2 regions of the Paraburkholderia aspalathi genome follow, and region 2 is predicted to be linked to the other one. Evidence: predicted binding sites of a transcription regulator. Region 2 holds the regulator's gene; the other holds the start of a gene.
What was found. Region 2 encodes LexA, which represses DNA repair genes until DNA is damaged. Its sites were predicted from a motif close to ACTGTATNNNNATACAGT; they were not measured.

Region 1: a site for LexA is predicted at 6,740-6,757, ahead of recA (recombinase RecA). Genes of this name have one in related genera too.

Annotation. Positions count from the first base shown of each region.
Region 1 is NZ_CAJNBA010000003.1:189,526-199,323, forward strand. It holds gene KHO30_RS19690 (DHA2 family efflux MFS transporter permease subunit) at 1-1,091, opposite strand, end outside; gene KHO30_RS19695 (MarR family winged helix-turn-helix transcriptional regulator) at 1,249-1,692, shown strand; gene KHO30_RS19700 (hypothetical protein) at 1,821-2,150, opposite strand; tRNA gene KHO30_RS19705 (tRNA-Met) at 2,236-2,312, opposite strand; gene KHO30_RS19710 (MFS transporter) at 2,399-4,057, opposite strand; gene KHO30_RS19715 (sensor histidine kinase) at 4,287-5,825, opposite strand; gene KHO30_RS19720 (response regulator transcription factor) at 5,835-6,605, opposite strand; gene recA (recombinase RecA) at 6,838-7,914, shown strand; gene recX (recombination regulator RecX) at 7,925-8,848, shown strand; gene KHO30_RS19735 (DUF2889 domain-containing protein) at 9,034-9,783, shown strand; gene sucC (ADP-forming succinate--CoA ligase subunit beta) at 9,780-9,798, shown strand, end outside.
Region 2 is NZ_CAJNBA010000002.1:1,440,050-1,449,847, forward strand. It holds gene KHO30_RS17210 (sulfate/molybdate ABC transporter ATP-binding protein) at 1-903, opposite strand, end outside; gene cysW (sulfate ABC transporter permease subunit CysW) at 903-1,928, opposite strand; gene cysT (sulfate ABC transporter permease subunit CysT) at 1,925-2,827, opposite strand; gene KHO30_RS17225 (sulfate ABC transporter substrate-binding protein) at 2,980-4,029, opposite strand; gene lexA (transcriptional repressor LexA) at 4,345-4,995, shown strand; gene KHO30_RS17235 (hypothetical protein) at 5,055-5,405, shown strand; gene KHO30_RS17240 (DUF2939 domain-containing protein) at 5,569-6,210, shown strand; gene KHO30_RS17245 (universal stress protein) at 6,361-6,828, opposite strand; gene nodI (nodulation factor ABC transporter ATP-binding protein NodI) at 7,093-8,007, shown strand; gene KHO30_RS17255 (ABC transporter permease) at 8,073-8,900, shown strand; gene KHO30_RS17260 (hypothetical protein) at 9,719-9,798, opposite strand, start outside.

The DNA.
Region 1 (9,798 bases), on a different contig from region 2:
GATTCCGACAACACGATCGTGTACTGCATCATCTGCCACAGTGCGAACGCGGAGATCAGGAAGCCGGCGAGCAGGAGAAGCCGCGCGTCGATCCGCTTCAATAGCCGTCCGGCGAACAGCATCGCCACCATGGTTCCCGCGCCGCTCGGCGCTGTGACGAGACCCGTGGTCGCCACGGGATAGTTCATCAGGTTTTGCAGCATCGGCGGCAGCAACGCACGCGTCGCATACATCACCGCGCCGATCACGAAGATGAAGAACGTGCCGGTGGCGAAGTTCGGGTCCTTCAGCAATTCGTATTTGAAGAACGATTTCTTGCCGACCGTGGCCGTATGCACGAGGAAGAACGCGAAGCTGATCGCCGCGAGTAGCGCCTCGATGACGATCTCATTCGAGCCGAACCAGTCGAGTTGCTCGCCGCGGTCGAGCATCGCCTGCAGCGCGCCGATCGCGAGACCCAGGGTGGCAAAGCCGAATGCGTCGAACTTCGCATCGTGCTTCGGTTCACGCGCGGGCAGGAAGGTCGCCACGCCGAACAGCGCGAACGCACCGATCGGTACGTTGATGAAAAACACCCAGCGCCAGTTGTAGCTATCGGTGAGCCAGCCGCCGAGCGTCGGCCCGAGAATCGGTCCGACCATCACGCCCATACCCCACACCGCCATCGCCTGGCCCTGCTTTTCGCGCGGATTGATGTCGAGCAGGATCGATTGCGACAGTGGCACCAGCGAGGCCCCGAAAATCCCCTGCAGCAAACGCGATGCGACGATCTGCGTCAGCGTTTCCGACAAGCCGCATAGCGCCGAGGCCACCGTGAAGCCGCCGATCGCGAAGATCAGCAGCCGCTTGACGCTCAGCCGGTCGGATAGCCAGCCGGTCAGCGGCGTGGCGATCGCGGCCGCGACGATGTACGACGTCAGCACCCACGTGATCTCATCCTGCGACGCCGACAGCGTGCCTTGCATGTGCGGCAGTGCGACGTTGGCGATGGTGCTGTCGAGCGTCTGGATCAGCGTTGCGAGCATGATCGAGACGGTGATCATCGGCCGATTGAGCGGGGCGGCGCTCGTCGACGCGGAGTCGGTTGACATGGGAGAGCAGGACCTTCGATATAGTAAGCATGCTTATTATATTGGCTGCAAATGCATCCGCCCACCAGGATTTATGCGGAGCCTGAATTACGCCCGCTGCGCCGGTTTTGCAGCCATTCCGACGATGACAAACGAAACCCTTTCGTATAATCGGCGCATGACTACCCAACTCGAAGAGCGCTTCGGCTTTCTGATTTCCGACGTCGGCCGCCTGACAGGCAAGCGTTTCGACGATCTCGCGAAGTCATCGGTCGATCTGACGCGCGCGCAGTGCCGCGTGCTGGCCAATCTCGCCCATTACGGCGACGTCAATCAGGCGCGGCTCGCGGACCTGCTCGAAGTCGCGCCGATTTCGGCGGGGCGTCTGCTGGACCGGATGGAAGAGGGCGGCTGGATCGAGCGCACGGCCAATCCGGAGGATCGCCGCGAACGCCAGGTGCGCATGACACCGAAGGCCGAGCGCACGCTCGGCAAGGCCCGCAAAGTGGGCGATGAAGTTGCGCTCGAAGCGCTGAACGGTTTTACCGACGAAGAAGCGAAGCAGCTCATCGCGCTGCTGCAACGGGTGCGCGGGAATCTCAGCCGACTGGTGGATCGGTGAGTGTGGGGCTTGGCCGTTTTTGTTAGGGCAGCACCGGGCTAAGACACTGCAAAGGAGCTGGCGCAAGCCAGCTCCTTTTTTAGTTGCGGGCGTTAAAGCCGATGGCTCGATTGTGCAAAGTCATCCGTCTATTTGGATTCGGGGGCAGCACCCGACGGCTGAACCAGTTCGAAGCACGCAGCCTTCGATTTCGCATCGGACGACGACGGGTCGAGACATTTGAACGCGCTCTGATCGCGCTGAACGAAGATCGTGTCGGTTGGGCCGGCGTTGCCGCGCACGCCGTTCACAACGGCGACGATTTTGTAGCCGTCCTGCAGCAAGGTCGAGAGCGTGAGCGAACTGGCGCGCCACTGACTGTCGGGCGGCGTCTGGGCGTTGGCGGAGAGCGGCGATGCGGCGGCGAGAAGCGTGCTGGATGCGGTGGCCACGGCAAGCGCGGCGGTACGGAACGTCATCAAGAAACCTCCTTGAAGTTGCTGTTTGGGAAAGCCAAAACAAAAAAGCCGCTGACCTTGTGGATCAGCGGCTTCTTCTTGCAACTGGTGGCGAATCAGGGACTCGAACCCCGGACCTGCGGATTATGATTCCGTCGCTCTAACCAACTGAGCTAATTCGCCGAAAGAAGCGAGATTATGAGGATAGGGCCGGAGGCTGTCAACCCCCGGCCCGCAACTTTTTTAAATTGCCCGGACTGTCAGGCGTTTCAGTCCTTCGCGTAGATGTCCGAGTCCTTGGTTTCCTTCACGAACAGCACGCCGATCACGAGCGTGATGAGCGCGACCACAATCGGATACCACAGCCCCGAGTAGATGTTGCCCTTGGCCGCCACGATCGCGAAGGCGGTCGCCGGCAGGAAGCCGCCGAACCAGCCATTGCCGATGTGATACGGCAGCGACATCGAGGTATAGCGGATGCGCGTCGGGAACATCTCCACCAGCATCGCCGCAATCGGCCCGTAGACCATCGTCACGTAGATCATCATGATCGTCAGGATCACCACGCTCATCGGCCAGTTGATCTGCGACGGATCGGCCTTCGGTGGATAGCCGGCGGTCTTCAGCGTGGTCGCAAGAGTCTTGTCGAACACCTTGCCCTGGTCCTTGGCGTCGGCGGCCTTGCCGTCATACGTGTTGATCACCGTATCGCCGACCTTGATCTCCGCTAGCGAGCCGGCAGGCGCGGCGACGTTCTCGTAGTTCAAGCCGGCTTTCGAGAGCGCGCTCTTGGCGATATCGCAGGAGCTCGTGAACTTCGCCGTGCCGACCGGATTGAACTGGAACGAACACTCATCCGGGTTCGCGATCACGACAATCGGGGACTTCGCCGTGGCCGCTTCCAGCGCCGGGTTCGTGTAGTGACTCAGCGCCTTGAACAGCGGGAAGTACGTGCAGGCAGCAATCAGCAGGCCGGCCATGATGATCGGCTTGCGGCCGATGCGGTCCGACAGCGAGCCGAAGAACAGGAAGAACGGCGTGCCGATCAGGAGCGCGATCGCGATCAGGATGTTGGCCGTCGCGCCGTCGACCTTCAGCGTCTGCGTCAGGAAGAACAGCGTGTAGAACTGACCCGTGTACCAGACCACGGCCTGGCCGGCGGTCAGGCCGATCAGCGCGAGAATCACGATCTTCAGGTTCTTCCATTGACCGAACGCTTCGGACAGTGGCGCCTTCGAGGTTTTGCCTTCGGCCTTGATGCGCTCGAACACCGGCGATTCATGCAGTTGCAGACGAATCCACACCGACACGCCGAGCAGGATGATCGACGCGATGAACGGAATGCGCCAGCCCCATGCGCCGAACGCGTCTTCGCCCATGGCCGTGCGCACGCCGAGAATCACCAGCAGCGAGAGGAACAGGCCGAGCGTGGCAGTCGTCTGGATCCATGCGGTGTAGAAGCCTCGGCGTCCCGCCGGCGCATGTTCCGCGACGTAGGTGGCCGCACCGCCGTACTCGCCGCCGAGTGCGAGGCCTTGCAGCATCCGCATCGCGATGAAGATCACTGGCGACACAATGCCGATCGACGCATAGCCGGGCAGGAAGCCGACCAGGAAGGTCGACAGACCCATGATCACGATCGTGATGAGGAACGTGTATTTGCGCCCGACCATATCGCCGAGGCGGCCGAATACGATCGCGCCGAACGGCCGAACTGCGAAACCTGCGGCGAAGCTGAGGAGCGTGAAGATGAAAGCGGCAGTCGGATTGACGCCGGAGAAGAAGCTCTTGCTGATGAAGATGGCGAGTGAGCCGGCCAGATAGAAGTCGTACCACTCGAAAACCGTACCCAGCGACGACGCGAAGATCACCCGCTTCTCTTCTTTCGTCATTGGCACGTGCGAGATTTGCCCGCCAACGGTAGCCATATGTTGTCTCCAATATTGATATGTGCACGCGGTCCGCCGGCAAAGGCGTTCCCGTGAAACCGATTATTGGAGTGGAAACTTACGGCGTACTGACGTGGAGGGGTGAAATGGCAGTTTCCGGTGTGCGGAGGGAAATCCCATCAAAATTCAGCAACTGGCGGTTAAGTTCTTATAATTTTTGACAAACGTCTCTCAATATGGCGCCGGATCAGCGTGGGTTTTTGCGCTCTTAGGGTAAGTCCCGTGCCCGTTCGAGCACGTGCAAGCTGACACGCACGAGGGTTCCGGCAAGCCGCGGGGAGGTTTGATAGACGTTATCGTCAATGCTCATCTCCCCGCCGTGCATCGTCGTGATCTCGCGGACGATCGCAAGCCCGAGGCCGCTGCCGTCGCCTTCGCGGCCGAGAATCCGGTAAAAACGCTCGACCACCCGCGAGCGCTCAGCCACCGGAATGCCGAGCCCGGTGTCTTCTACTTCCAGATGCACGAGTCGCGCGGACACGTCGTGCCGCACCCGCACGGTGATCCGCCCGCCAGGCGGTGTGTAGCGGATCGCGTTGTCGATCAGATTCGACAGCATTTCCCGCAGCATCACCGGATTGCCGTCGACTTCAACCGGTTTTTCGGGCGCTTCATAACCGAGGTCCATCTGCTTGGCAAGCGCGGCCTGAACCCAGTCGCGCACCGCGCTGCGCGCTACTTCGGTCACCTCGACCGGCGTGAAAATCTGGCCCGACATCCGGTTCTCCGCGCGCGCCAGCGCCAGCAATTGGGTGACGAGGCGCGCCGCGTGCTCGGAGCTGGTGGCGATCTGTTCGAGCGAGCGGTGGACTTCCTCGGAGGCATCCTGGCGCAGCGCGAGCTCAGCCTGGGTGCGCAGGCCGGCAAGCGGCGTTTTCATCTGATGCGCGGCGTCGGCGATAAAGCGCTTCTGCAGTTCCATGTTCTGTTCGAGGCGCGTCAGCAGATCGTTGAACGACGTCACCAACGGCTCGATTTCCGGCGGCGCGCGGCGGGCTTCGAGCGGCGACAGATCGTCCGGGCGGCGCGCGCGAATATGCGCCTGCAGGGCGTGCAGCGGCGCGAGTCCACGCGACAGGCCGAACCACACCAGCAGGATCGCCAGTGGCAGGATCACGAACTGCGGCAGGATCACGCCTTTGATGATGTCGTTGGCAAGCTGGCTGCGTTTGTCGAGCGTCTCGGCGACCTGCACCAGCACCGGCTGGGCGCCGGGCGTCTGCGGAAACTCGACGGTCGTATAGGCGACACGGATATCGTTGCCGCGCAGCACGTCGTCACGGAATTCGACGAGACCCGGCGGTGGCCGGTCTTCCTCGTGCGGCAGCGGCATGTCGCGCTCGCCGCCCACCAGTTCGCCGCGCGTACCGAGCACCTGATAAAACACGCTGTCGACATTGTCGGCGCGCAGAAAGTCGCGGGTGGAGTCGGGCAGCGACAGCTCCGCCACACCGTTGATCGGATGGATCTGGCGGGCGAGCACGTAGGCGTCGGTTTCGAGCGCGCGGTCGAACGGGCCGTTGGCAATCGATTTGGCGACCAGGTAGGTGACCGCGAGGCTCATCGGCCATAGCAACAGGAGCGGCGCCAGCATCCAGTCGAGAATCTCGCCAAACAGCGAGCGTGGGCGGGCTTCGGCGGCGGCTTCGGTCTCGTCGGGCGGGGCGAACGGATTGGCGTAGCGCTCGTCGCGCACCTCGTCGAGGTCCGCCGCGTGCGCCGTGGCGCGATCTGCGCGTGCGGACATGGAGATCCTCTATTTGAAGTGGTGGCTCGCGGGCATCGCGGCCGAGGGGGGCGGCTCGGATTCGGCGGGCGGATTGGCGCTTGGGCTTACGTTCGCGTTCACGTTCGACGGCAGGGCGGCTTTCTCGAGGCAGTATCCGAGGCCCCGCACAGTAATGATGCGTACGCCGCTCGGCTCGATCTTCTTGCGCAGCCGGTGCACGTAGACTTCGATCGCGTTATTGCTGACTTCTTCGCCCCATTCGCACAGATGGTCGACGAGCTGTTCCTTCGACACCAGCCGGCCGATCCGCTGCAGCAGCACTTCGAGCAAACCGAGTTCGCGTGCCGACAGATCGATCACCTGCTCGTTGACATAGGCGATCCGGCCAACCTGGTCGAACGACAGCGAGCCGTGCCGCACCACCGTCGGGCCGCCGCCCGCGCCGCGCCGGGTCAGGGCGCGCACGCGCGCCTCGAGTTCGTTCAGCGCGAAGGGTTTGGCCATGTAGTCGTCGGCGCCGAGATCGAGGCCTTTGACGCGCTCGTCGACGCTGTCCGCCGCCGTGAGGATGAGCACAGGCACGGTCGAGTTGCGGGCGCGCAGGCGGCGCAGCACCTCGAGCCCGGACATGCGCGGCAGGCCCAGATCGAGGATCAGCAGGTCGAAAGTTTGCATCGACAGGGCGGTGTCGGCCTCGACGCCGTTCTTCACATGATCAACGGCATAGGCCGATTGGCGGAGTGATCGAACCAGACCGTCCGCGAGTATGCTGTCGTCTTCGGCAATCAGAATTCGCATGGTGCGCAAGCCTGGCCTTGCCGGCACCTTGGGGTGTCCCCCGGCGCACAGCGGTCTCCGAAAATTATTGTGGGTAGTTGGGCAGCGCGACAGTAAAAATGCGCGTTCGCATGAGAATCGCGCTTGCCAAAACTACTGTTTTTTTATACAGTGTCTGAGTTTCGTGTGCTGTCCGTGAAAACTGGGCTGCACATCTGCCTCAGACGCCGTTCATCATAGCAAAGGACGATTCATGGAAGAAAGCAAGAAAGGCTCGGCTGGACTGACTGCTGAAAAGAGCAAGGCACTCGCTGCCGCGCTTGCGCAGATCGAAAAGCAGTTCGGCAAAGGGTCGGTCATGCGGCTCGGCGCAGGTGAGGCGGTCGAAGATATCCAGGTGGTCTCAACGGGATCACTCGGCCTCGATATCGCGCTGGGCGTCGGCGGTTTGCCGCGTGGCCGGGTGGTCGAAATTTATGGTCCGGAGTCGTCCGGTAAAACCACGCTGACGCTGCAAGTCGTCGCCGAAATGCAGAAGCTCGGCGGCACGGCAGCGTTTATCGACGCGGAGCACGCGCTGGATATCCAGTACGCGGGCAAGCTCGGCGTGAACGTCAACGACCTGCTGGTTTCGCAGCCGGACACCGGTGAACAGGCGCTCGAAATCGCTGACGCACTCGTGCGCTCGGGCTCGATCGACATGATCGTGATCGACTCGGTCGCGGCACTCGTGCCGAAGGCCGAAATCGAAGGCGAAATGGGCGACTCGCTGCCGGGTCTGCAAGCGCGTCTGATGTCGCAAGCGCTGCGCAAGCTCACCGGTACGATCAAGCGCACCAACTGCCTCGTGATCTTCATCAACCAGATCCGTATGAAGATCGGTGTGATGTTCGGCAACCCGGAAACCACCACGGGTGGTAACGCGCTGAAGTTTTACGCGTCGGTGCGTCTGGACATTCGCCGGATCGGTTCGATCAAGAAGAACGACGAAGTGATCGGTAACGAAACGCGCGTGAAGGTGGTGAAGAACAAGGTTGCGCCGCCGTTCCGCGAAGCGATTTTCGACATTCTGTATGGCGAGGGCATCTCTCGTCAGGGCGAAGTCATCGACCTCGGCGTGCAGGCCAAGATCGTCGACAAGGCCGGCGCCTGGTACAGCTACAACGGCGAACGTATTGGTCAGGGTAAGGACAACGCGCGTGAATTCCTGCGCGAAAATCCGGACATCGCTCGTGAAATCGAAAACCGCATCCGCGAATCGCTGGGCGTGAACGCCATGGCGGAAGTGGCGACCGGTGCGGCCGCTGAAGTCGCGGGCGAAGAAGAGTAACCAGCACGTGATACGCAAGGGCCGGACGCCGTCCAACGCTGGACACAACGCGGACGGCCCGCGTGACGGTGGCGACGATTCGTTCGAGTCGTCGTCCTCTTCATCGACTTCCCGGTCTACGCGGTCGTTTGGGCGGTCGTCGGGAAAGTCGTCTAGCAATTCCAGCAGTTCGTTCAGTCGTTCATCCGGTTCATCGGTCGGCAAGTCTTCTGGAAGCTCTTTCGGGCGTTCCACCTCACGTTCGCCGCGTGATCCTGCCGGCAACGCTGCCCCCAGACGCTCATACACATCAGATCCCGATCCCTTTGCCGCAGCCGGCGAAGCCGATCCCTTCGAATCATTCGACGCGCACGATCGCGCCGCAGGTCGCCAGCCGCAATCTGATCCATCCGCGCAGGCTGACGCGGACCCGTCCGAAACCACCTATACCCGCTCGCGCCGCACGCTTGGCGAGGCGAAGCCGGAACAGGACGAGGCAAAAAAATCCCAACGTCCGGCCCGTTCGCTAAAAGGACGTGCGCTCGGCTATTTGTCCCGGCGTGAATACAGCCGCTCCGAACTGGCACGCAAGCTGAAGCCGTTCGTCGAGGAAACCGATTCGCTCGATACCTTGCTCGATGCGCTGGAAGCCGAAAACTGGCTGTCCGACTCGCGTTTTGCCGAAAGCCTGATCCATCGGCGCTCGTCGCGCTTGGGCGCGAGCCGGATCGTGGGCGAATTGAAGCAGCATGCGGTCGACCAAACACTGGTCGAAGAAGCCAGTGCGCAACTGCGCGAGACCGAACTGGCGCGCGCCCAAGCCGTTTGGCGGAAAAAATTCGACCGGCTTCCAGAAACTGCCGCCGAGCGGGCCAAGCAGGCGCGCTTTCTGGCATCGCGCGGTTTCTCGGGCGCGACGATTGGCAAAATTCTCAAAGGGTTCGACGAGGAGTGATGCGGCGGCTAGCTGCGTCATCCCGGTTGGCGCACAGCGCGTGCCGCATACCTGTGCGCTTCCCACTTTGAGATAGCGTCTGCCGCGCTCTCCGGCCTGCTGGGCGGCCCTGCGCATTCCGGCCTGTCTCAAATACCCAGTATGCTAAAATTCGTGGGTTTTCCAATCCGGCCTTTCCTTCCCGCATGCCGCTCTCCCCGCCAGTATCCCGTCAGTTGCGCCATCGTCGCGCAATCAGAGCGGAAGCCTATGAGCGAGCCGATGGCCTGTGGGATGTGGAAGCGTGCTTGACCGACGAAAAACCGCGCGATGTGGTGCTTGCGTCGGGCGTCCGGCCCAATGGTCAGCCGATCCATGAACTCTGGCTTCGCATCACCATCGATCGCAAGCTCAACGTCGTCGACGCCGAAGCGTCGTCCGACTGGGTGCCCTATCCAGGGTTGTGCCAGGCCAGCAATCCCGCCTACCGTGCCCTCATCGGGCTCAATCTGTTCCACAACTTCCGTCGCGATGCTGCCCGTTTGCTGGCCGGCACGGCTGGCTGCACGCATCTCACCGAGTTGTGCGCGCTTTTGCCAACCGCCGCAATCCAGGCGTTCGCCGGCGACGTGTGGAACACCAATGAAGACACGCCGGGCGAAGCGGCGAGTTCCGGGACCGAGCAGTCCAGAAGCAAAGACAGCACAGACGAGCATTCCAAAAACAAACCGCCATTCCAGTTGGGACGCTGCCACGCGCTGCGTTTCGACGGCGAGGCGGTGCAACAGTTTTATCCGCGCTGGTATGGCCGCGCTCCGTATACAGCGGATCGCGCGGCTTCGTCAGGCGACGGGGCAGCCCGCCAGACAGGTGAGGGCGGCAACGCGTCCGGCATGAACGACGGCAGCGGAAACGAAGTTCAATCCAACTCTCAGACTGAAGGGAATCACGCATGAAGATTCACGAGTACC
Region 2 (9,798 bases):
CACCACGCGCCGCACGTCGACCACAATGCCTTCGCGATGGCCGGACGCTTGCGGATACAACTGCAGATCGTGCGGACGTACATAGGCGAACGCCGGTCCGCTGAAACCGGCCGTGATCGCGACCGGCAACGCCGCGCCGTCGACCACGAAGCCGCTTGCATCCACGTTGCCGTGCAGACGGTTCGCCGCGCCGAGAAACTCGTAGACGAACGAAGTTTGCGGATGGTCGTACACGTCCTGCGGACTGCCCACCTGCTCCACATGCCCGCGATTCAACACGACGATACGGTCGGCCACTTCGAGCGCCTCTTCCTGATCGTGCGTGACAAAGATCGTCGAGATATGCAGATCATCATGCAAACGACGCAGCCAGCTGCGCAGTTCCTTGCGCACCTTCGCGTCCAGCGCGCCGAACGGTTCGTCGAGCAGCAGCACTTTCGGTTCGACAGCCAGCGCACGCGCCAACGCAATCCGCTGGCGCTGGCCACCCGACAGTTCCGACGGGTAGCGTTGCGCGAGCCAGTCGAGTTGCACGAGCTTCAGCAGTTCATGCACCTTCTCGCGAATCACCGCTTCCGAAGGCCGTTCCTTGCGCGGCTTCACGCGCAAGCCGAAAGCCACGTTCTCGAACACCGTCATATGACGGAACAGCGCGTAATGCTGGAACACGAAGCCGACTTCACGCTCGCGCGCACCAACCGTCGCCACGTCCTGGCCTTGCAGCACGACCTGGCCGGCATCCGCGTATTCGAGACCGGCAATCACACGCAGCAAGGTGGTCTTGCCACAGCCCGAAGGCCCAAGCAGCGCAACCAGTTCGCCCGGGGGAAAATCGAGCGAAACGTTATCGAGCGCGACGAAATCGCCAAAGCGCTTTTGCAGGTTACGAACGGTGATACCCATTACAGCTCTCCTTGCTTGAGCGCGTGTTGATGCGATGCATGCGTTGCATTGACGGACTGTGAAGCAGACTGTGAAGCGGACGGCGGCGTGACCGGCCCTGCATACGCCGGCACATCGCGCGCGGCCGACAGTTCCGCCGACATATGGCGCTCGGCGAGCAGCTTCAGGCCGAGCGTGACGAGTGCGAGCAAGGCCAGCACCGACGCCACGGCGAAGGCAGCCGAGAAGTTGTATTCGTTATAGAGAATTTCGACGTGCAGCGGCATCGTGTCGGTCTGGCCGCGAATGTGGCCGGACACCACCGACACCGCGCCGAACTCGCCCATCGCCCGCGCGTTACACAGGATCACGCCGTACAGCAGGCCCCATTTGACGTTCGGCAGCGTAACGCGCCGGAAGATCTGCCAACCCGATGCGCCGAGTACATGCGCGGCCTCTTCTTCGTCGTTGCCTTGCGCCTGCATCAGCGGAATCAGTTCACGCGCGACGAACGGGAACGTGACGAAGATCGTCGCCAGCACGATGCCCGGCACCGCGAAGATGATCTGCACGTTATGGTCCTGCAGCCACGGGCCGAACCAGCCTTGCGCACCGAACATCAGCACGTAGATCAAACCGGAGATCACCGGCGAGACCGAGAACGGCAGATCGATCAACGTGGTCAACAATGCCTTGCCACGGAACTCGAACTTGGCGATACACCATGACGCCGCGAGGCCGAACACGAGATTCAGCGGCACCGCAATCGCGGCTGTGATCACGGTGAGTTTGATGGCCGACAACGCGTCCGGATCGACCAGCGATTCCAGATAGAAGCCAATGCCCTTGCTCAAGGCCTGATAGAACACGGCGACGAGCGGCACGACGAGGAACAGCGCGAGAAACAGCAACGCGATGCCGGTCAGAATCCAGCGCACGACGGGGGGTTCAGTAACCGGATCGGGCCGGCGCGCGATATTGAGCGGCGCGCGCGGCGCCACGGCGACAGTCGCGGCATCCGCGCCATTCAGAGAGTTGCGGCTCATTGCACACCTCCGCCGACACCGATCGCCGCCACACTCGCGGCGGCAGGCGCCGGGCCTGCGCCGCCACGGCCCGTGCGGCGCTGCAGATACCACTGCAGCGTATTGATCAACAAGAGCATCAGGAACGACACCACCAGCATCACGACCGCAATCGCGGTGGCGCCGGCATAATCGTATTGTTCGAGTTTGGTAATGATCAGCAGCGAGGTGATTTCCGATTTCATCGGCACGTTACCGGCGATGAAAATCACCGAGCCGTATTCGCCGAGCGCCCGCGCGAACGCCAGCGCGAAACCCGTGAGCAAAGCCGGGAACACCGCGGGCAACACCACGCGCCGAAACGTCAGCCAACGCGACGCGCCGAGGCACGCAGCCGCCTCTTCCTGTTCACGCTCGAACTCTTCGAGCACCGGCTGCACGGTCCGCACCACGAACGGCAAACCGATAAACGTCAGCGCGATCAGCACGCCGGCCGGCGTGAAAGCGATCTTGATGCCGAGCGGTTCGAGAAACTGTCCGATCCAGCCGTTGCCCGCATACACCGCCGCGAGCGAAATACCGGCCACGGAAGTCGGCAAAGCGAACGGCAGATCGACCACCGCGTCGACGATACGCTTGAACGGGAACGTATAACGCACCAGCACCCACGCGACCAGAAAGCCGAACACCGCGTTGATCAGCGCGCCGCCAAGGGCCGAGAAAAACGTCAGGCGATACGACGCGAGCACGCGCGGCGAGCTGACCGCGCGCACGAACTGAGGCCAGTCGAGCGTCGCGGTCTTGAGAAAGGTCGCCGCAAGCGGAATCAGCACCACGAGGCTCAGATAAGCCACCGTGATGCCGAGTGTCAGGCCAAAACCGGGCAACGCGCTCGGTTTTCGGAAGGTCAACGTCGTCATGCTCAGTACTCTTTCAGGGTTGAGGCCGGCGGCTCTTTTTCCGGCCGACTGGCTGGCCAAAAAGCGCGCCTCGCGGGCGCGCTTTCTGGCGAAGTGTGACTACGCGTTCAACTGCGGCGTCTAACTGCGCATCTCGTCCGGTTGACTACCCGTTACTGCGGCGAGTAGATCGAATCGAACACACCGCCGTCGGCAAAGTGCGTCTTCTGCGCGTTCGCCCAGCCGCCGAACGAATCGTCCACCGTGTACAACTTCAGCTTCGGAAACTTCGACGTCAGCTCGGCCGGCACCTTGTTCGAACGCGGACGGTAGAAGTTCTTCGCGGCGATTTCCTGACCTTCCTCGCTGTACAGGAAGTTCAGATACGCTTCCGCCACCTTGCGTGTGCCGTGCTTGTCGACCACCTTGTCCACCACCGCAACCGGCGGCTCGGCCAGAATGCTCACCGACGGCACGACGATTTCAAACTTCTCCGGACCGAATTCCTTCAGCGAGAGGAACGCCTCGTTTTCCCACGCAATCAGCACGTCGCCGATACCGCGTTGCACGAAGCTGGTGGTCGCGCCACGCGCGCCCGAATCCAGCACGCCGGCATTCTTATAGAGCTTGCCGACGAATTCCTTCGCCTTCTGGTCGTTGCCGCCCGGCTGATGTTCAGCATAGGCCCACGCGGCCAGGTAGTTCCAACGCGCGCCTCCCGAGGTCTTCGGATTCGGCGTGACGATCGACACACCCGGTTTGATCAGATCATCCCAATCCTTGATGTGCTTCGGGTTGCCCTTGCGCACCAGAAACACGATCGTCGACGTGTACGGCGAGGCGTTGTCCGGCAAACGCTTTTGCCAGCCCTTGTCGAGCAGACCCTTGTTGGCCAGCGCGTCGATGTCATAGGCAAGCGCCAGGGTCACGACGTCCGCCTGCAAACCGTCCAGCACCGAGCGTGCTTGCGCACCCGAGCCGCCGTGCGACTGCTTGAAGGTGACCGTCTCGCCCGTTTTCGCCTTCCATTCCTTGCCGAATGCCTGGTTGACGTCCTGGTACAACTCACGTGTCGGGTCGTACGACACGTTCAGCAGCGTCGTGTCGGCTGCATGTGCCGGCGCCGTGACGCCAACCGCGGCGATCGTACCGACTGCGCCGAATGCGAGCGCCGCGATAAGTTTTCTGGTCTTGCCTGCCAGCCCCGTGCCCTGATGGTTCATGCCAACTTTCTCCGCGTTGTAGTCCGCTGAAACAGCGTGTGGTGTTGTTTTGCGTCGCGGTCACGTGCACATGAGCGCCAACTCGAAGGGCAGTCTATCGAAGAGCTTTCATCATTAAAAATAATGTTTCTTCATTCTTTAATACGCAAAAGTGGTAATGACGGCCGGATAAGGCGTTGCGGCACGAAAACGGGTGTTGGAGCGTCTATTTACGACGCTGGAACGCCACCCCAAGCCACGAACTTAAAGTAAAGCTTGAATTGCGCGGAATACTGTATAAAAATACAGGCACCTGTTCATACATACAGTGGCGCCATGACCAAACTCACCGCACGACAGCAGCAGGTTTTCGATCTGATCCGCCGGGCCATCGAACGCACCGGCTTTCCGCCCACCCGCGCGGAGATCGCCGCCGAGCTGGGTTTCAGCTCGGCCAATTCGGCAGAAGAGCATCTGCGCGCCCTCGCCCGCAAGGGCGTGATCGAACTGGCAGCCGGCGCATCGCGCGGCATTCGCCTGCTGGGCGGATCCGAAGATTCGCCGTACCAGTTCACGCTGCCGCACGCCAGCATCATGCAACTGTCGTTGCCGCTGATCGGCCGCGTTGCAGCGGGTAGCCCGATCCTCGCGCAGGAACATATCTCGCAGCACTACGCGTGCGACCCGGCGCTGTTCTCGAGCAAGCCGGACTACCTGCTGAAGGTGCGTGGGCTGTCCATGCGCGACGCAGGCATCTTCGACGGCGACCTGCTCGCGGTGCAGAAGAAAAGCGAAGCCAAAGACGGCCAGATCATCATCGCGCGGCTTGGCGACGACGTGACGGTCAAGCGCTTGAAGCGCCGCCCGAACGGTATCGAGCTGATTGCCGAGAACCCCGATTACGACAACATCTTCGTTGAAACCGGCAGCGCGGAATTTGCGCTCGAGGGCATCGCCGTCGGGCTGATCCGCCCGGGCGAGTTCTAACTGCCCACTTGTACGCCAAACCCAAAGCTGCCCCAACGTTGAATCGCCTGGAGAGACTCATGGAACGCCTTGCCCGCCTGCTGCCTTTTCGCCAGTTCGGTCGTTTGCGTCATCTGCGCAAGCTGGTGCCGTGTTCGCTGATCGAGGCGTCCCCGGCCAGTTCTCCATCGCTATCGCTGTTCGACGCGCCCGTCGGCGTACCGGGCTTGCCGTCCTCGTTGCCGGCTTTTGCTCGCGTGTCGTTGAATTCGGGGCTGAATACGGCTGAACCCGCGCGTCGTGCGCCGGTGCGCGTGTATCACGGACCGTCGCGGCTGATCATGGTCGGCACGGTAGACGCCGTGTGCCGCATGATCGATCGTTGCATCGCAGATGAAGCCAACGTGCACGGCGCGGTGTTCGAGTCATAAGCTGCATTGCGCGCGCACCGCATTCCATTGCGGCTGTACGACGCGCGACACCCGGCGTAAGGTCGTTCATCTAGCCGCGCCCTCTCGGATATCGCATCGCCTGGGATCGTTTTTGCGTGGCCGCGGTCCACGTTAGATCACACCTGATGGAGAGTCCCACTCGATGGCAGTTTCAACACGCACGAAACGCAGCGCCGCCCGGCCACTGATCGTCACCTTGATTGTGATTGTGGTGATTGCCGCGTTGGGGTTCTGTTACGCGTCGCCTTACATGGCGCTGAATACCCTCAAACGCGCGGCGGATGCGCGTGATGCACAAACCGTCAATGAATACGTCGATTTTCCCGCGTTGCGCGAGAGCCTGAAGCAGCAGGTCACCGGCCTGTTGACGCGCCGGCTCGACGGCCAAGGCAACGGCAATCCGCTCGCGGCGATTGGCGCGATGATCGGCGTGGCCTTGATCGGCCCGCTGGTCGACGCTTATGCAACACCCGACGGCGTCGCGGCATTGCTGAATGGGATGCCGCCGCGCGGCAACCCGGGTGAGCGCCCTCCTGTTCCGGCTGGCGCCGGAAATCCGCCGGCCGCACCGGCGGCGGCGCCCGAACCGGCGCCCCCTGCTGCGGGCAATAACGGAAACAGCGCCACGCCACCCCAACCGCCGCAAACCACGGCGGGCTACCGCGGCCTTAATGAGTTCGTCGTCAGCTATCAGCATGGTGCTGGTGACGCGCGTTACTCGGCGATCTTGCGGCGCGAAGGTTTGTTCACATGGAAGCTGGCTGCGGTCAATCTGAACGAGTGATCACCCAGCGGTCGCTATCGATTTGAGCGTATGAGCGAATCGCGGTTTGGCCGAAGCGATCGCCGCGAACGCGGCGACCGTTCGGTCACGTGGCTCACTAAGATCATTCAACTCATTCAGCCCGGTCCACGTGCTTTGCCCCGCCTTGTGTCAGGCCGCCGCTGCTTGCTGCTGCTCCTGCGCGGAAGAGCACGCCACCAGAATGCTGCAAGAGACCCGGTCGAGCAGCGGAGTATTGCCCGCGCCCATCCACCATCGTGACAGGCCGGTGCGGCAACGATGGCCGACCACCACGAGGTCGACATGCAATTCGTTAGCGAGATTGGCGATCTCGTCGATCGGATGGCCGAATGCAAAATGCCCTTGCGCGGTCACGCCGCGTTCGGTGAGCCAGTCCACCCCTTCCTGCAGGATGTCGCGTGCTGTTTTTTCGAAGCTGCCGCATGCCACATCGGTCAGCAGGCCCGCGCTTTGCGCAATGCTCGAGCGCATGTCGACCACTGATAGTAAGTGCGTTTCCGCTTTCAGATCCAACGCCAGGTCGGCGCCGCAACGTAACGCTTTGCGGCCTTCGCGCGAGCCGTCGTAGCACAGCAGGATTTTCTGGTAGCTCGCCATGATTTTTCTCCCATCCGCGAGGAACGCGGTCTGAATGAATCATGGTGCGCCGCAATTCAGGTTGCAAGGGATGGAAAACGCTAAGTGCGCCCTAAATAGGTGCGTGCTGGATTTGTGGCGGGTTTGGGTCACCCTTGAGCCTTTGCCGCAGCGCAAGAAACGCCGTCCGGCGCGTCCCGTGACGACCAACACCTCACTGCCGATGCCATAGAATGAGCGGCCTTGCCGGCCATTTGCGTCTTTTCCCGGAGCCTCGATCGATCCATGTCTGCAGCCGCCATTGAATTCCATCAGGTTAAAAAAAGCTACGGCGATAAGACGGTCGTCGACGGACTGTCGTTTCATGTCAACGCCGGCGAATGTTTCGGTCTGCTCGGCCCGAATGGCGCGGGCAAGACCACCACGTTGCGCATGCTGCTCGGCATCGCTGCACCGGATGCCGGCACGATCCGCCTGTGCGGCGAACCGATTCCCGGCCGCGCGCGCGTGGCCCGGGCGCGTGTCGGCGTCGTGCCTCAGTTCGACAATCTCGATCCCGATTTCACGGTCCGCGAAAACCTGCTGGTGTTCGGCCGTTACTTCGGTCTGAGCGCCGCGCAATGCCGCGCGATGGTGCCGTCGCTGCTCGAATTCGCGCGTCTCGAGAGCAAGGCGGATGCACGTGTGAGCGAACTGTCTGGCGGCATGAAGCGGCGCCTGACGCTGGCTCGCGCGCTCGTCAACGACCCCGACGTGCTGATCATGGACGAGCCGACCACCGGCCTCGATCCGCAAGCTCGCCATCTGATCTGGGAACGGCTGCGCTCGCTGCTCGCACGCGGCAAGACCATTCTGTTGACCACGCACTTCATGGAAGAGGCTGAACGGCTGTGCCATCGCCTGTGCGTGATCGAGGAAGGCCGCAAGATCGCCGAAGGCGCGCCGCGTGCATTGATCGCTTCGGAGATCGGCTGTGATGTGATCGAAATCTTCGGACCCGATCCGGTTGCGTTGCGCGACGAACTGGCGCCGCTTGTCGAGCGCACCGAGATCAGTGGCGAGACGCTCTTCTGCTATGTGAACGATGCGCAACCCGTGCATGCCCGCCTCAAGCAACGCGCCGATCTACGCTACCTGCATCGCCCGGCGAATCTGGAAGATGTGTTCCTGCGTCTGACCGGGCGCGAGATGCAGGACTGACGCGACTCGACATCAGCTCAGCTCGCAATCGTCTACAGCTATAACGACACGGCAAGAGACACGCAATGGACGCACGCACTTACGAACCGCACGGCGAGACACCGCCGAAGCAGGAGACCTTCGCCGCTTTCCCGGCCAACGCCGTCAACTGGATTGCGGTGTGGCGCCGCAACTATCTGGTCTGGCGCAAGCTCGCGATTGCTTCGATGTTCGGCAATCTTGCCGATCCGATGATCTATCTGTTCGGCCTGGGTTTCGGGCTTGGGCTGATGGTCGGGCATGTCGACGGCGTGTCGTATATCGCGTTTCTTGCTGCCGGCACGGTGGCATCGAGCGTGATGATGTCGGCGAGTTTCGAGTCGATGTATTCGGGCTTTTCGCGCATGCACGTGCAGCGCACGTGGGAGGCGATCATGCATACGCCGCTCACGCTCGGCGACATTGTGCTTGGCGAAGTGATGTGGGCGGGCAGTAAGTCGATGCTATCGGGCGCGGCGATCATGCTGGTCGCGGGGGGTCTCGGCTACGCGAGTTTTCCGTCGATGTTGCTGGCGTTGCCGGTGATTGTGCTCACGGGGCTCGCGTTCGCGAGTGTGGCGATGGTGGTGACGGCGCTGGCTCCCTCGTATGACTTTTTTATGTTTTATCAGACGTTGGTGTTGACGCCGATGTTGCTGTTGTCTGGGGTGTTTTTTCCTGTTTCACAGTTGCCTGCTGCGGCGCGGGTAGTGACTGGGCTTTTGCCGTTGGCGCATGCTGTTGATCTGATTCGGCCGGCTATGCTGGGGCGGCCTTTTGATGGTGTGGTTTTGCATGTTGCCGTGCTGGTGGTTTATGCGGTGGGGGGGTTTGTTGTTTCGGCGGTTTTGTTTCGGCGGAGGATGATGAAGTAAGGTTTGGGGCCTGCGGCCGGGTTTTTGCCTGCGCGGCGCTTTTTGTCTGTGTTCTGGCTTTTGTGCCTTTCCTTGATTTGTTAGTGGTCTATTAGTGTTGCCCCTGTGCGGGGCGGCACTTACTTTCTTTGCCGCCGCAAAGAAAGATAAGCAAAGAAAGCGGCTAGAAGCCCCTGCTAAGTGGGCACCGTGGTCTGCTGCGGGTAGTGGTGCGACTGGAATCCGTGTTCTCGCACATTCCGCGCTAGTGACAAAGGAGTCATCAGCTCCCACTCCGCACTACGTGCGTCGCGGACGGGTCTGCATGGGAAACCGCGGGCTTCGGTTTTGGTTTGTGGGGCTGTCGGCAGCGCCTCTGCACTCGGCCGGGAACCCCTACTTAAAATCATATGTCGGTGTGCCGCAATCGCGGGCACGATCACTATCGCAGTCACAGCCACAGTTGCGGTTGCAATCACAGTGGCTGTGCAATGACGAGCCGCGGCTCGATGGCAACGCATGAGCGCCAAAACGCAGCGATCGGTTTTATGAACGGCTCTTCGGCGCGCGCAGCGCCGCCGGAAGTATGACGCCCTTGTCACAAGCCTAAGCAGCGGCACGAACACAGATTCCAGTCGCACCACTACCCCAGGCAAACCACGGTGCCCACTTAGCAGGGGCTTCTAGCCGCTTTCTTTGCTTATCTTTCTTTGCGGCGGCAAAGAAAGTAAGTGCCGCCCCGCACAGGGGCAACACTAATAGACCACTAACAAATCAAGGAAAGGCCAAAGCCCTAAGAACACTGACAAAAGCGCCACGCAGGCAAAAAACCTCAAACCTTAATCCTCATCATCCGTCCAAGGAATATCAACATCAGAAATAAAAGCCACCGTCGCAAACGGCCCCCCATCCTGACGCC